2 regions of the Raoultibacter timonensis genome follow, and region 1 is predicted to be linked to the other one. Evidence: predicted binding sites of a transcription regulator. Region 1 holds the regulator's gene; the other holds the start of a gene.
The links. The regulator LexA, encoded in region 1, represses DNA repair genes until DNA is damaged. The targets are predictions, from matches to a motif close to CNAACANNTGTTNG.
Positions count from the first base shown of each region.

Region 2: the regulator LexA is predicted to act here: its motif matches at 4,160-4,173, upstream of ruvC (crossover junction endodeoxyribonuclease RuvC).

Region 1 is NZ_AP025564.1:2,057,034-2,064,621, reverse strand. Features, by position in the region: gene MWL89_RS08455 (InlB B-repeat-containing protein) at 1-1,062, shown strand, start outside; gene hflX (GTPase HflX) at 1,252-2,562, shown strand; gene lexA (transcriptional repressor LexA) at 2,641-3,285, opposite strand; gene MWL89_RS08440 (hypothetical protein) at 3,401-3,700, shown strand; gene MWL89_RS08435 (ATP-binding cassette domain-containing protein) at 4,112-5,632, shown strand; gene nrdR (transcriptional regulator NrdR) at 5,730-6,176, shown strand; gene dut (dUTP diphosphatase) at 6,180-6,623, shown strand; gene MWL89_RS08420 (MerR family transcriptional regulator) at 6,963-7,376, shown strand; gene MWL89_RS08415 (hypothetical protein) at 7,519-7,588, shown strand, end outside.
Region 2 is NZ_AP025564.1:1,347,882-1,355,469, reverse strand. Features, by position in the region: gene MWL89_RS05350 (leucine-rich repeat protein) at 1-536, shown strand, start outside; gene MWL89_RS05345 (cold-shock protein) at 656-859, opposite strand; gene MWL89_RS05340 (hypothetical protein) at 1,426-1,842, opposite strand; gene ruvB (Holliday junction branch migration DNA helicase RuvB) at 1,890-2,960, opposite strand; gene ruvA (Holliday junction branch migration protein RuvA) at 3,006-3,593, opposite strand; gene ruvC (crossover junction endodeoxyribonuclease RuvC) at 3,590-4,081, opposite strand; gene MWL89_RS05320 (FAD-dependent oxidoreductase) at 4,330-5,934, opposite strand; gene MWL89_RS05315 (helix-turn-helix transcriptional regulator) at 6,190-7,588, shown strand, end outside.

The DNA of each region.
Region 1 (7,588 bases):
CGAGCCGGTTCGGGCGGTGCGGTGTATCTCGGGAAGAACGTAAACAACCTCTCGCTGCACGCCGCCGGTTCGGGATCGGGACCCATGGAGTTTGCCGGCAATGCAGCCGCGCTCGACGGAGGGGCTCTGTGTCTTGAGGGCGGATGGCAGACAGGGCTTGTGCAGCAGGTGGTCATGAGCGGCAATACGGCGGGAAGAAACGGCGGAGCATTCGCGTTCGGCGCCATGGATGACGATCAGAACGCTACCGAGATGTTTGTCTCGTCATCGAGCATTACGGACAACGCGGCAGGGGATTCGGGCGGCGGTGTTTGGACGCCGTACGAAAACCTTGGGCACTTAACCGTCGATACCGAAGGGCAAATCGAGGATACCACGGTGTTCTCCGGCAATACCGCTTCGCGAGAACTGGAATCGGTGCTGCTCGGCAACCCTGGCGATATTGCCTTGCATGACGAGAGGATTCATACGCGAAGCTTCTCCGAACGTCCCGAGAGCTACGACGCGTCAGGCCTCCCGTTCCGCGCAGCCGATGCTGTCTTCGAATACGGGTACAACAACTACGACATCAGCTATCGGAGAGCCGCGATGGTGCTCTACGACGGAAATGGGGCGACGGGCGGTGCGGTGCCGGTCGATAATCGAAAGTACCTGCCTGGCGATGTCGCCGCAGTGAAAGCGGAGCATACGCTCGTGCGAGAAGGGTACACGTTCGGAGGTTGGTCTTTCAAGGCGGACGGCGGCGAGCCGGTGCCGGTGTCTATCGACATGGGGGATACCGATGTGACACTGTATGCTATATGGGTGAAAAACCCCGATCCGGTCGATCCCGTTGACCCGACGGAGCCAACCGATCCCGGCGAGTCGACCGATCCCGGGACCCCTGGGCAGCTCGTCGGCTCCAACCAGCCGAGCGGCTCTGCGAGTTTGAAAGACTCCGCAGCTGGGCTGGCGAAGACGGGTGATGCGCTCGCCGCTGTCGGTATCGCGGTTGCGACACTCGGCAGCCTAGCGGCTGCGATAGCCGCATGGAGCAGGAGCAGGCGGCGCATGCCCGAATGACGTGACTCCGCGAAGGGAAGCGTAACGAAATGCAAACGCGGGTGTTGCCTGCCGTGCGGCACCCGTGCTAGTATCTGAGACCGATGTTCGTTCGGGAAAGGACGGGGTACGTACATGGCCACGATAAGGTTGCGGTAAGCGCTCTCATTCATATACACGCCATCTGAACCTTACGAAAGGCCATAGACCATGACCCAATCCAAGCATTTCACTATAGAAGAGGTACGCGAGCGCGCCGTGCTCGTGGGGGTCGATCGCGGCGATACGACGTGGCCCGTTTCCGAAAGCCTTGCAGAACTCGAGAGGCTCGCCAACACCGCCGGCGCCGACGTGGTTGCGGTAACGTCGCAAAAGCTCGATGCGCCGAATCCGCGTACGTTCGTCGGCTCGGGAAAGGCCGAGGAAGTTGCCGACCTCTGCCGCGCCCATAGCGCCGATATCGTGATATTCGATGACGAGCTTACCCCATCGCAGCAAACGAACCTTGAGAGGGTCGTTCCGAAGGAGGTCAAGGTAATCGATCGAACGGCGCTGATCCTCGATATATTCGCGCTGCATGCGACGAGCAAAGAGGGGCGTTTGCAGGTGAGGCTTGCTCAGAACCAATACCTTCTTCCGCGTCTTCGGGGCATGTGGGCCCACCTTGCCTCGAACCGCATGGGCGGCGGCGTCGGATCGAGGTTCGGCGAGGGCGAAAGCCAGCTCGAGGTCGACCGCAGGATGGTGCGCAAACGCATAACCTCGATCAAACGCGAGCTGAAGCAGCTGAACGAAGTGCGCGCGCTTCAGCGCGAGGGGCGGTACAAAAGCGGCATGTTCAAGGTATCCCTTGCGGGCTACACCAACGCCGGCAAATCGAGCCTCCTCAATGCGCTCACCGATGCGGGCGTGCTCAGCTACGATAAGCTGTTTGCCACGCTCGATTCGACGACGAGGAAATTCGTGCTTCCCGAGGGGCGCGAGATAACCCTTACCGATACCGTCGGATTCATTCAGAAGCTTCCGCATACGCTGGTCGAGGCATTCAAATCGACGCTCGACGAGATCGTGGGCGCTGATTTGATCCTTCATGTCATCGACGCTTCTTCAGACGAACGGGAGGCGCAGATTCAGTCGGTCGAAGAGGTGCTCGGGCAGATCGGAGCGCACGACATCAAGCGCGTCGAGGTGTTCAACAAGATCGATCTTCTCGGCGAGGTCGAAAAGGAGGCGCTGTCGAACAGGCATCCCGATGCGATACTCGTCTCGGCGCTCAGTGGAGCCGGCATAGACGCTCTGGTGAAGAGAATTGCAGCGGTGGCCTCAGCTCACGACGAGCTTATCAGCGTGCTGGTTCCCTACAGCAGAGGCGATCTTGTCTCGATCGCCCACGAACGTGCCTTGATCGTTCTCGAGGAACACGGCGAGGACGGTACGCGCATCGATATGCAGATAGGCCCCGCATACGCTTCGATGTTCGAGGCGTTCCGCGTCGAGGTGCAATCGCCCATCGACGCGTAGCCTCGTAGCTTCCGGAAAAGAATCGGCCCCGATCGACGATTGCGATCGGGGCCGACTGCCGTTGGGCGGAAAACGTATTTAAAGGCGCCTGAATACGGCGACGACTTTACCGGCTATGGAGCAATCGGTTGTGATGATGGGATCCATCGACGAGTTTTCCGGTTGCAGGCGTATGTGATTCGATTCTTTGTAGAAGCGCTTGACCGTAGCGCCGTCGTCCATGATGGCTACTACGATATCGCCGTTATCGGCGGTGGGTTGCTCTTTCACTACCACGTAATCGCCGCTGTTGATGCCGGCCTCGATCATGGAATCGCCGCGGACGGAAAGCAGGAACGCTGCGGCATCGCCGACGATTTCGGTTGGGAGGGTGATGGTGTCGGTGATGTTCTCCTCTGCGAGGATGGGAGAACCGGCTGCGACATCGCCGACCAGAGGAAGGTTGACCAGGTTGCCGAAGGTGGGCTGTATAAGATCGTCGATGCCCGATCCCGAGTGGTCTTCAAGCTGGTAGGTGAGGGCGATCGAGCGGGACTTGAGCGGATCTCGCTTGATGAGCCCTTTGTCTTCGAGCGCTTTGAGATGGACGTGAACCGTTGAAGGGGAGGAGAGGCCAAGGCTCTGACACACTTCACGCACGGTGGGGCCGTATCCCTTCTCGCGAATGCAGTCCTCGATGCAGTCGAGTACTGCCTGCTGGCGTTTCGTGACTTTTTCTGCCATGTGGCTTCCTTTCAAAACTTCGAACAAATGTTTGAAAAATATCTTGACATGAACTTTTGTTCGCCATATAGTATACACGAACAAAGGTTCTAGGCAAGAGCAAGGAGGCACATTTATGAAGAATTTCGAAGCGCGCTATACCGTGGTCGGAACATCCGCCCTCAAGGTCGATGCCTCCCAAAACCAAGCCCATGCTGCTATCATCGAATTCCCTGCATCCGGCAAAACCGGAAGGCCGCGCCATGCGGCGAGCCGGCATCTGCACGGAAGAGTCTCCGATCTTGAACTTGTCAGCGAGCTCCGAACGGGAACCGCCCGCGGCAAGGCATTCGGGCGCATTGCTCCCTGGCAGTCCGTTTCCGCTGGCGTTGTGCTCGCTGCAGCTGCTTTTGCCACCATCTTCCTTGGGATATAACGGTTAACCATCCTATCTTCCGCAGAAGCTGCGTTCTGTGAGAAGAGCTGCGTAGCGCCCCGGTTCGCCGGGGCGCATTTCGTTTCGAGGGGAGCTTGCTTCGCCGTGCTGATGGTGGGCGGCACGTATCGGGCGAGCGTTGCTATTCGAAGGCCGCCCGCGCGCCTCCGAGCGGAAAGCGTGCTTTTCGATTTTTGTATGATGTGTTACACTTCGAATGATCATACGCCATGGGCGTTGTACCCGTCATCAAGGAGAAGGACATGCGCAAATAACGATTGCCTTCGGGCATCCCCTAAGCAGACAGTATTCTTTTGTCGCAACCGGGTGCGCAATCGTTATCGTATCAGCCATGTCCCAGATTTCCATTGCATTTCATTCGCGTTGCGCCTTCGTTCAATGGAGGTCGCCATGTTCATTACCTTGCACAATGTGTCATATACCTACGATGATTCCCCTGTACCTGCGCTCGAAGGGCTTTCGGCGACGTTTGCCGAGGGGTGGACCGGTATCGTGGGAAACAACGGAGCCGGGAAAAGCACGCTCCTAAAACTCCTTTGCGGACATCTTCGGCCCGACGGGGGTACGATCAGACCTGCGGCTTCAGGGGTGTATTGCGCTCAAGAGACCGCCTTGGAGCCCGAAAACCTCTACGATTTCGCATCCGACTACTCAGCCGAGGCGGTTCGCCTCCGCGCTTCGCTCGAACTCGAAGACGATTGGCTGTGGCGTTACGGCACCCTTTCGCATGGCGAGCGCAAACGCATACAGGTTGCCTGTGCGCTTTCCCTTAATCCGGCGGTTGTGTCGCTCGACGAGCCGACGAACCATCTCGATAGCCAGACGCGGGAAGTCCTGCTCGGTGCGTTGAAGGCACATCGTGGCGTCGGTTTGCTCGTTTCGCACGACAGGCGCTTCCTCGACGAATTGGTTTCGCAGTGCCTGTTTATTGACGCTGGACGGGCGACGATGATCCCAGGCTCTTACACCGAAGCCAAAGCCCAGCTCGACCTGCGAGAGCAAAGCGCTCGAACCGAGCGAAAGCAGGTGCGCGACCAGCTTTCCCGAACCCGAAGCGAGATGAATCGGCGAAAAGCGGTGGCAAGCCAAAGCGCTGCCCGCCGATCGGGTCGTAACCTCGATAAACACGATAGCGACGGCCGCGAAAAGCTTCGCCTGGCCGTATATTCGGGACAAGACGGAAAAACCGGTCTGTTGGCCGCCCAAATGGATAAGAAGATCGAGAGAACCCGAGAGCGCCTCGATGGAATCCGGACCAAAAAGATCTACGAGAAGCCGCTCGATATACATGCGGAACCCTCGAAAAGGCGCTACGTGGCCCATATCGAACGAGGATCGATCAATATGGGAGATGCGAGGGTGCTTCATTATCCCGAGGTATTCGTCGGCCCGACCGATCGCATTGCGCTCCGCGGACGCAACGGAGCAGGGAAATCCACATTCCTCTCTGTGCTCCTTGCTTCGATCCCCGATCTTGACGACCACCTCGTCTATATTCCTCAAGAGGTTGATTCCGCGGATGGAAGGAAGGTTTTGGAGAAACTGAAGAGCATGCAGTCGTCGCAAACCGGGGAGGTGCTCTCGATCGTTGCGCGACTCAACTCCCCGCCCGAGAGGATACTATCCGGAGACGAACTGAGCCCCGGCGAGCTCAGGAAGGTGATGCTGGCCATGGGGCTGCTCGAGCGTCCGCATCTCATCGTTATGGACGAGCCGACCAATCATCTTGATCTCCCCTCTATCGAAGCGCTGCAAGATGTTCTTGCGCAATGCCCCTGCGCCCTCATCCTCGTATCCCATGACGAGCGGTTCCTCTCCGCCCTGAGCGAGATATCATGGAACTTCAGAGAACCGGATTGCGGGGAAGAGGGGAGGGTCGCAAGGGGAGATACCGTTCTCGTTGTTTCGTGATGGAAAACGTTTTGAGAATTTGCCGCAAGTGTGGAATGCTCGTTGTTCCACAATATGTAGTATGGTAAAGTGATCGAAATACCAACAAAGGAGTAAGATGCGCTGTCCTTCATGTGGTTATGCTGAATCGAAAGTCGTAGACTCGCGCCCCTCGGAAGACGGCGCGTCGATACGGCGAAGAAGGGAATGCCTCGATTGCGGGCGTCGGTTCACCACCTACGAGCGCCTTGGCGACAATCCCCTCGTTATCGTTAAATCCGACGGATCTTCCGAAGCCTACAATCGCGAAAAGCTGTTCAGGGGCGTTCTCATCGCTTGCGCCAAGAGACCCATTTCCTCCGAGCAGATTGCGATCCTGATCGACGATATCGAGCTGGAGCTGCGTAACGACATGCGCAGCGAGATCAAATCGAAGGATCTCGGTGAGATGGTCCTCGCTCGTCTCCGTAAACTCGATGACGTCGCTTACGTCCGATTTGCAAGCGTGTACAAAGATTTCCAGAACATCGAGGAATTCGCTACCGCGCTCGAGGGGCTGGATTAGGCCGTGGCGGAAATAGAAGTTCCCATACGGCTTGTCGATAAGGATCTCGAGATGCCCGCCTATGCGTATCCGGGCGATGCCGGACTCGACCTAAGATCGTCTGTCGATATAGAGCTTGCTCCCTTTCAGCGAGCGCTTATTCCGACGGGTATCGCGATGGCTATTCCTGAGGGTTATGCCGGATTCGTGTTGCCTCGTAGCGGATCGGCCATCAAGCACGGGCTTTCGCTGGTCAACGCTCCGGGCCTGATTGACAGCAGCTATCGGGGCGAGATAAAGGCCATCGCCATCAACCTCGATCCCGAAAACGTTTTGAGGATACAGAGAGGCGATCGGGTAGCGCAGCTGGTTATCATGGCAACGCCGCTTGTTACCCTTTCCGCACAGGAGGAGCTTGAAGCATCGGAGCGCGGAGCCGGTGGATTCGGCAGCAGCGGTTCGGCATGACGATAACAGGCGTGGGCGTACACGCCCCCGACATTGCGGGATAAGCGGGCAAACGCAGTTCAACTGCAGAAGATCCCCGCTTTCTCGATACTGGTAGTTTATAAACCACATACGCAGCCGCTACCAAAGGAAGGGCTCCTACGGGAGTCCTTCCAAGTTTTGAAAAGCACGTCCATAGTTGACCTTAGAGTAGCTCTAAGGTACTATTTCCTTAACGGTTAGAGTAACTCTAAGCTCATAGAGAAATGGTTAGAGTTACTCTAAGGGTGACGTTGTTTGCAGTAGAGGCTCGTAAGTTTGATCTGTCGGCAGAGCGCTGCTCGAGGTTTCGGAGGTTCCATGATCGATCATGTGCTGGGAAACAATCATTCGGGCAATGATGGCGCTCCGCGGTACTCGATCAGTGAAGTGTCGGAAATGACCGGCATATCTGCATTCACTATTCGATACTACGACAAGTGCGGGTTCTTTCCGAAGCTCCAGCGCGACAAAAACAACGTGAGATCGTTTGCCGATCAAGATATCGCCGCGTTACATCTTGTTGATGCTTTGAGGAAAAGCGGGTTGTCTATCGAAGGCATCCAGTATTATGTCAGACTAAGCCTCAAGGGAGATTCGAGTCGCAAGGAGCGCATGGCCATCCTTGAGGCTCGGGAAACCGTACTCGAGTATCAGCGTGAGGAGTTGGGCGAAAGCCTCAAAACGCTGCACAGGGAGTACGGGGGCTTGGAAAACAGCAGCGAAGGCTTCTGAAGCCCTCTCGGCCCGAAGAAGGTTAAAAAACAACGAGCTAGGAGTCGTTAGAGTTCAAGATAGGGCCTTAGAACGGCTCTCAGAGCTTCGTTTGTAAAAGCCCAGTTCAGAGGCTTATTTTTAGCATATGAAAGGAAAACAGATGGCAGACGAGCAAAATCAGCCACCGCAGCCCTCAAATCCCCAGCAATTCAACTACAACGACGGACGTG
Region 2 (7,588 bases), 710 kb from region 1:
CCGACTATGCGGTCCTCAGCGTGGATGGAGAAAGGCCCACTGCGACCATAACGCCTGCAGGTACCGGGGTTGCACCAAGCACGGCGAGACTCGCCATCGAATTCAGCGAGCCCATCGATTCTTCTCGAGGCGGAAAAGTCGTCCTTTCCCCCAACGCGATCGAAGGAAATCCCGATTTCACCGATGCGAGCAAATGGAACCCGGAACGCACCATCCTTACCGTAGCGCTCGGCGAACTTCGTTCCGATGCCACCTACACGGTACAGGTCTCGGGGTTCGTCGATCTCGTCGGCAACGCAATGGTGCCCATCGAAGGCCATACCTTTGTCACCGGAACAATCGAATCGCCTCCCTTCGGCACGAATGATCACGACCACAACGACAAGCAAAGCGAAGCTGCTCGATCCCTTGCCAAAACCGCAGACGGCTTAGAGGCAGGTGCCCTCGCCCCCCTCATCTCCGCAAGTTTTATCGCGCTTATCCTTTCGGATGCGCTCCTTCGGCGCTCCTGCCGAAAAACAGGATCGAGCGATTGACATCCGCGCTCCCGCGCGAATCCGGCAAGCGCCTCGCCTACGCGAAGGGTTGGGCCCTCATAAAAAACGACCCCGCTTGCGCGGGGTCGTCTCTGGCATATGAAAGACAAACCCGAAAGTTAGGCCTTCGTCACATTGCTCGCCTGGAGCTTGCCATTCTGGCCGGTGGTGACGTCGAACTGCACGGCAGCTCCTTCGTCGAGGGTCTTGAACCCGTCCATCTTGATCTCAGAGAAGTGGACGAAGAGATCTTCGCCATCGTTCTGGGAGATGAACCCATAGCCTTTTTCCGGGTTGAACCACTTAACAGTACCTTCCGCCATTGTTTCCTCTTTCCTCTTCCCCATCCTGGGGAAGGTCACTCTTCGTGCTGCATGGCGGCAACACTTGGCCCCCATTGCTGGGGCTTTGTTCCACTTTACACTAAAGTGATGCGGTTGCGCCCCTCATTTATCGGGATTCGCGTTTTTTTACCGCTCCGTAAGGCATTGGGTGGCGTTTTGTAAGGGACGGGGCCGGCAAACGCATGCCGATCGGCCCCTGATCCGAGTTTTGCAGCAGATGACCCAAAGATGGCAGAAAACGAAAGGTTTTCGTCGCAACACGAGCCCGTCTGCGGCAAGGGCAATGCGAGCGCGTCTCTCACCCGGAGCAATGCAGCCACTTGAAGGCAGGTGATCCGCTTGGGACTCTTACCCGCTCCGCAACGACGAATTACCTCCGTTTTCTGCCGCGACCGAAGATCGGGATAGCGTTCGGGAACGGCGGCGGGGCCCAGTGACGACTGCGGCATCCCGAAACGAGACCAGAAATACGGCCGTGCCCCGAAATTGCGGTTTTACGAGCAACCCCCGCTGTCTCGCGAAACCGAGGTCAACGGGCCGTCTGCCTACTTCAAACCCTTTTGGGTCTCTTCGAAAAACGCATCGAGCTCTTCGGGGGTGATGGCTTCTTCCGACAAGCTGATGCCGCACGATTGCGCGAGCGCAGCCGCCTGCTCGGCCCGAAGAGCAGCCTTCTCGGGTTGATCGGCCTCCCTCAGGTATTCCGCTTCGAGCATGAGGCTGCGGGCAAGGTATTCGACAACCCGTGGATCGGTTCCTGAAACAGCAAGGATGCTCGTCATCGACTCGGGAGCAAGGGACAGAAACACTTCCCCGTCGAGCTCCGTCGCCTCGCCGACCGCCGCTTCAAGCATCTCGGCAGCCGATGCCGGATCGTTCTCGCCGTTCGCTTTGAGCATGCTGCGCCTGATGGCTTCGGCGAACTGGAGGAATATGCGCATCAGATAATCTTGCTGAAACATGGTGTCTTCTTTCGATCGCAGATGGCGGCATGCATGCGCGTCGGCGCTTAGCCTGCCGTAGGTGCCTGGATTCCCAGGTGGTCGTAGGTTCTCTCGGTTGCCTGGCGCCCCCGCGGCGTGCGGATCATCAGACCCTGCTGCAGCAGAAACGGCTCGTATACGTCTTCGAGCGTTTCGGGATCTTCCGAGAGCGCCGATGCGAGCGTGGTGAGCCCGACCGGCCTGCCGGCGAACCGTACGGCCAGAAGCTCGAGGATACGGTTGTCCATGATGTCGAGGCCGAGCGAATCGACCTCGAAGAAGCTCAGCGCCTGGGCTGCGACATCTTCGTCGATCGTTCCGTCGCCGCGAACCTGCGCCCAATCGCGAACGCGCTTGAGCAAGCGGTTCGCCAACCGCGGCGTGCCCCTGCTGCGACGGGCGATTTCGAGCGCGCCGTCTTCGTCGATACCGATATCGAGGATCGCCGCCGAACGGCGCACGATGGTGGCCAACTCGTCGGGGGTGTAGTAATCGAGGCGGAACAGCATACCGAAGCGGTCGCGCAAGGGGCCCGTCAGAAGGCCGGTCCGGGTAGTCGCCCCGATGAGGGTGAACTTCGGCAGGTCAAGGCGGATCGAACGCGCTGCAGGCCCTTTGCCCACGACGATATCGAGCACAAAGTCTTCAAGGGCGGGATAGAGCACTTCTTCGACCATGCGGTTCAGGCGATGGATCTCGTCGATGAACAGAACGTCGCCTTCTTCGAGGTTCGTCAGTATCGCCGCAAGGTCGCCCGTGCGCTCGATAGCCGGACCGCTCGTAGTCCTGATGCTCGCGTTGAGCTCGTTGGCGACAACGGTTGCGAGCGTGGTCTTCCCGAGACCCGGAGGTCCCGAGAACAGGATGTGGTCGACCGCTTCGCCGCGCGCCTTGGCGGCCTCGATGAGAACCGATAAGGAGTCCTTCACCTTTTCTTGGCCCGCATAATCAACCAGCAACTTCGGCCTGAGGCTGCGATCGAGCGCCAGATCGTCCTCGGTGAGATCGGGGGTGACCGTACGCGAAGCGCTGATGGCCCCGTCGGCTTCCGCCGCCGAGAACACCAATCCTTCTATCTCTATTCCTTCGTTACCCATTACCGCCCGTTCTGAAAGCCGTTCGTACCAACGATGTGCACTGCGCTATTCGCCCAAGCGCTTCAATGCGTATTGTAACAGGACGGGCTCGTCCGCATCTTCCGGGGCGCCCTTGAGCGCGATCTCGATTTCGGCGGAGGTGAATCCCATCGACAACAGGGCGTCGGCAACGCCCTGCAATACGCTACCCGCGCCGACCGGAGCCGCGCCCGCAGCCGCTCCGAGCAAATCGGCGTCGAGCGAGCCCTTGAGCTCGAGGATGATGCGCGATGCCGTCTTCTTGCCCACACCGGGAATTTTCGACACGAGCGCGACATCCTGCGAGGTTATGGCGGCAACAAGCTGCTGGGGCGAAAATACCGAGAGGGCCGAAAGCGCCACCTTCGGCCCGACACCCGACACGCTGTTCAAGCGGAGGAACAGGTTCTTCTCCTCGACGGATAGAAAACCGAACAGCGAAATCGCATCCTCGCGCACGTACAGGTGGGTATGGACCTGCACCCGCTCCCCCATTTCGGGAAGCTTGGCGAGACTGCCTGCCGCCATGCCCACCGCATAGCCGATGCCGCCCACGTCGATGAAGGCCGTATCCTGGGTTTTACCGGCGAGGATTCCGTTGAGAAAGGCGATCATAGCACTCCTTCGTGCGTCGTATAGCAGATGGCCGCCGCCAGCGCATCGGCCGCATGATCGGGATGGGGCACCGATTCGAGCGAAAGCAGCTGCTTGACCATATACTGCACCTGTTCCTTTTCCGCCGACCCCGTCCCGACGACGGCGAGCTTGATCTGCCGGGGCGTAAATTCTCCGACCGGAAGATCTCCCGTTGCGCAGGCGACGAGCGCGGCGCCACGCGCCTGGCTCGTGCCGATGCCCGCCGTAACATTCTCGCCGAACCAGACCGTCTCGATACCGACGCACTCGGGCCCGAACCGCGCGATCACGGCACCCATCTGATCGTGGATCTTCTTCAGCCGCTGGGCGAGCTCCATGTCCTTCGATGTCGACACGCAGCCGTACGCGAGGCATGCGAGCCTCGTTCCCTGCTGGGATATCACTCCCCAACCCGTATTGGCCAGCCCCGGATCGATCCCGAGAACAACGCGGCGCACCGACGACATACAACCCTTTCCGTATTCCGACCGCCCGATCGGACAAGCCCACGCGGACAGTCGCCGATCGAGATCAGGCAAAATCAACAAACACTTGTTCGGATGATACCACAACCGACAGCTGCAGCAGCATTTCAAATGCAATCATCACGATCGCAGCACGGTTTGAAAACCCGCACGTCCCCAACGCCGAAAACCGCCTGCGAAACCCTGACGAGGCGGGTTTCGCAGGCGGTCGAAAATCCAAAGACAGGCGTCTACGCTATGCCAAGGGCGCTCTGCACGGCGAGGCGACCGAACACCAAGCATTCGGAAAGATTGCACGAACCCTGGTAGAGATGGGCCCACAACGATCCGAACTCCCCTGCGGAATACAGGTTGGCGATGGGCTCGCCTGCGGTATCGAGAATCTGGGCTTTGGCGTTGCGGCGCGGTCCGCCATCGGTGTTGAGCAGCTCGCAGCAGCACTTCATCGCATAGAACGGCCCGTTGGCAACGGGATTCAGCGTCGACGGCGGACGATGAAACGACAGGTCCTTGCCTCCCTCGCAGTAAGAGTTCCACAGAGCAACCGTCTCCGTCAGCTCGGATTCGGGCACGTCGATGAGCGCAGCCAGCTCTTCGATCGAATCAGCCGACACGGCGAATCCGTCGGCGACGGGATCGCCGGTGCCGTCGGTGTAGGCGTCTTCGGCATGGTCCTGATCGTAGATGAACCACATGACCGAGGGAAGGGGAAGCAGGGGCCACTCCCCGCCGAACTGCTGATGCCCGTGACGGCAGCCGACATCCCCCTCGAGGCTGACGAGCTCGTCGGACTGGGGCCAGCCCGAAACCGCCATGTCGTAGTCCATATAGAATCGGCGCCCGTTGATGCCGACGGTAATGCCGTTTTGCTTGTTGATCTTGCGGTAAGCGCAGTACTTCTCGCCGTCGAGCGAAACGGCGTTCGTCCAGAAGCCGGCGCACGAATGCATATGCCACATATCGGCGCCGATCTTCGCGCAGATGCGATGGCCGTCACCGGTGTTGTTGATGCCCGCTACGGGATGGGCATGCGGCGCCGAAAGGTAGTCTTGGCGCATGACGGTATCGTTTTCGAAGCCGCCGCAGCACATGATGACGCCCTTGTTCGCCTTCGCCTTCATCTCTTTGCCACGCTCGTCGTACACGACTCCGACAACCGCGCCTTCGGCGTCGCACACGAGATCCGTCAACGGAGCCTTCGTCTTTTCGGTAATGACGTCGGCATGGGCTTCGACAACAGACAGGGCGAAGTGCGATATGTGGGTGAAGCTCTTGGATTCCTTCTTGTTGAAGCTCATATAGCGATATGATTCCGAGTTCTCGAGTTCGCCGAACTCGCCCCTCTTCGATCCGTCTTCGTTCGTGAACTTCATGTCCGATTCATCGGCGCCGAGGCCGACAACCCAATCGCGAAGCTCTGCGCTGCGCTGCGCGAACACCTCGAGGATATCGTCGGGCGTGCCCGTGTAGTCGCCGCGCAGCTCTTTGAGGTAGCTTCCGAACGCCTCGGCATCGTCTGTGTAGGTTACGCTGCCCGAAGAGAATTGGCTGTTGCCGCCGCCGGCAGGCTGATCGCTTTTCTCGAGAAGCAGGCAGGTTGCCCCGTCGCCCTCGGTTGCCACCGTTATCGCCGCAGCCAAGCCGGCGAGGCCCGCGCCGACGACGATCACGTCGTACTCCTCGTCCCACGAAACCTCCGACGCCTGCGCGCTCGCATTTCCCTGCGAGGTTCCAGAGCCGCAACCCGCAAGGCCCAAGGCTGCACCTCCCGCTAAGCCGAGGACACCCAAACCCGTTGCCGCCACGAAGTCTCGCCTCGTTGCCATCTTTCCCATTGATTCCTCCTAATCATCTGTTCCCTCTGTCTCTTCGACGACTCACACGATAGCTCGCAAGAAGCCCGACAAGAACGTCAATACAGGATCAAAACATCCTGTTTTCGCAGTTGATATGCTTAAAACGGGGCTAGTCTTTTCGGGGTGAGACGGCAATACCACCCATGGCAAGCTCTTACAGAACCATCCTTGTGCGCATGCGCCACATTGCCTATAATTGCTGAACGGGGCAAGCTGATTACGATATGGGGAGCTTTGGTCGAATCCGTTAAACAACGAATCGCATCGTATTTCGAATCGGTGAACGAACAGGCGCCGTTCCTCGGCTATCTCGGAATCGCATTCTGGTCGGCATGGATTCTCTCGACAAGCGGCGTCCAAGACTGGCTGTCGCCGTCATCGGGTGCCGAGTCGACGTTTTCCTCCGCCTACGTAGAAACGCGGGTGGTGCTTATCGCCGCGCTTATCGGCTGCGCCATCCTCGGAAACAAACTCTCGCAGTTGTTCGAGAGCGGAAGAGCCATCCCCGTAACCGCCGCTATGGCGGTTGCCGGAGACGTGTGCCTTGCAACATCGTGGCTCGTCCCCGAATCGAGTCCGGTGCTTCTGCACGCCGGGGCGCTTCTTGCAGGGCTCGGCGCTGCGGCGCTGCTCGTCAAAGCAGGGATCCTGTACAGTGCGCTTTCCCCCTGGAGGGCGATGCTTCTCTTCATGACATCGCAGCTTGTGGCGGCATGCCTGTACCTCGTCATCACCGTTGCCCCCACCCCGATATCCACTGCGCTTTTCTGCCTTTTGCCGGCATTCGGAGCGGTAACCTTTGCGCTGATCCCCGCAAAAAGCAATCCTTCGGTGCAGCCCAAAGCCGCCAAATCGTTCGGCAGAACCTTCGCGCGACTCGTTTTCATGATTTTCGCGTTTCGCTTCTGCTCGAACTACATCAAAACGCTGCTCGCAACGTTTCAGACTTCCGAGGCGATCGAGCTCGGCGTCGCGGGCAACATTCTCCTTAAAATGCTCGTCGCCTTCGTTTTCATCTGCTACGCGTTCAATGCCAGCAAGAAGGTCGATTATGGGCGCGTCTGCTATTTCCTGTTCGTCGGGACAACAATCATCCTGGTTGTCCTCCCGCTGTTCGAAGATCAAATACCCCTGTTCTATGCGCTGAACGGCACTCTCAGCGGCATTACGGGCAATGTTGCCTTCTGCATCTTCGCCTACATCTGCTTCCAATCGAAGGCATCGCCGCTGAGAATATTCGGATTAGGGTACTCCGCCGTCCTGTTCGGCAGTCTGATCGGCTACCTCATCGGCGGAAACGTCGCCCCCTTGCTTGTGGAGGAAAACCTCTCTTCCACGCCGTTCCTCATTGCAGCGTACGCCCTCATCCTGCTCGCCCTGCTCGTTTCTCCCCCAAAACAGCTCGATAGGCTCATGTTGCCCGTCTCGCACGAAGACGTCATCGACATGGCGAAGAGAAAGGCGGGATCGCTCGACGCGGAGGATCGCATGCGCGTACGCACCCGATCGGTATCGCAGACCTACGGATTAACCGAGCGGGAGCAGGAGGTCCTTATGCTGCTCGCGCGCGGTCATGGGCGCAAGTACGTTGCCGACCACCTTCAGGTATCGCTCAATACCGTGCGCTCGCATT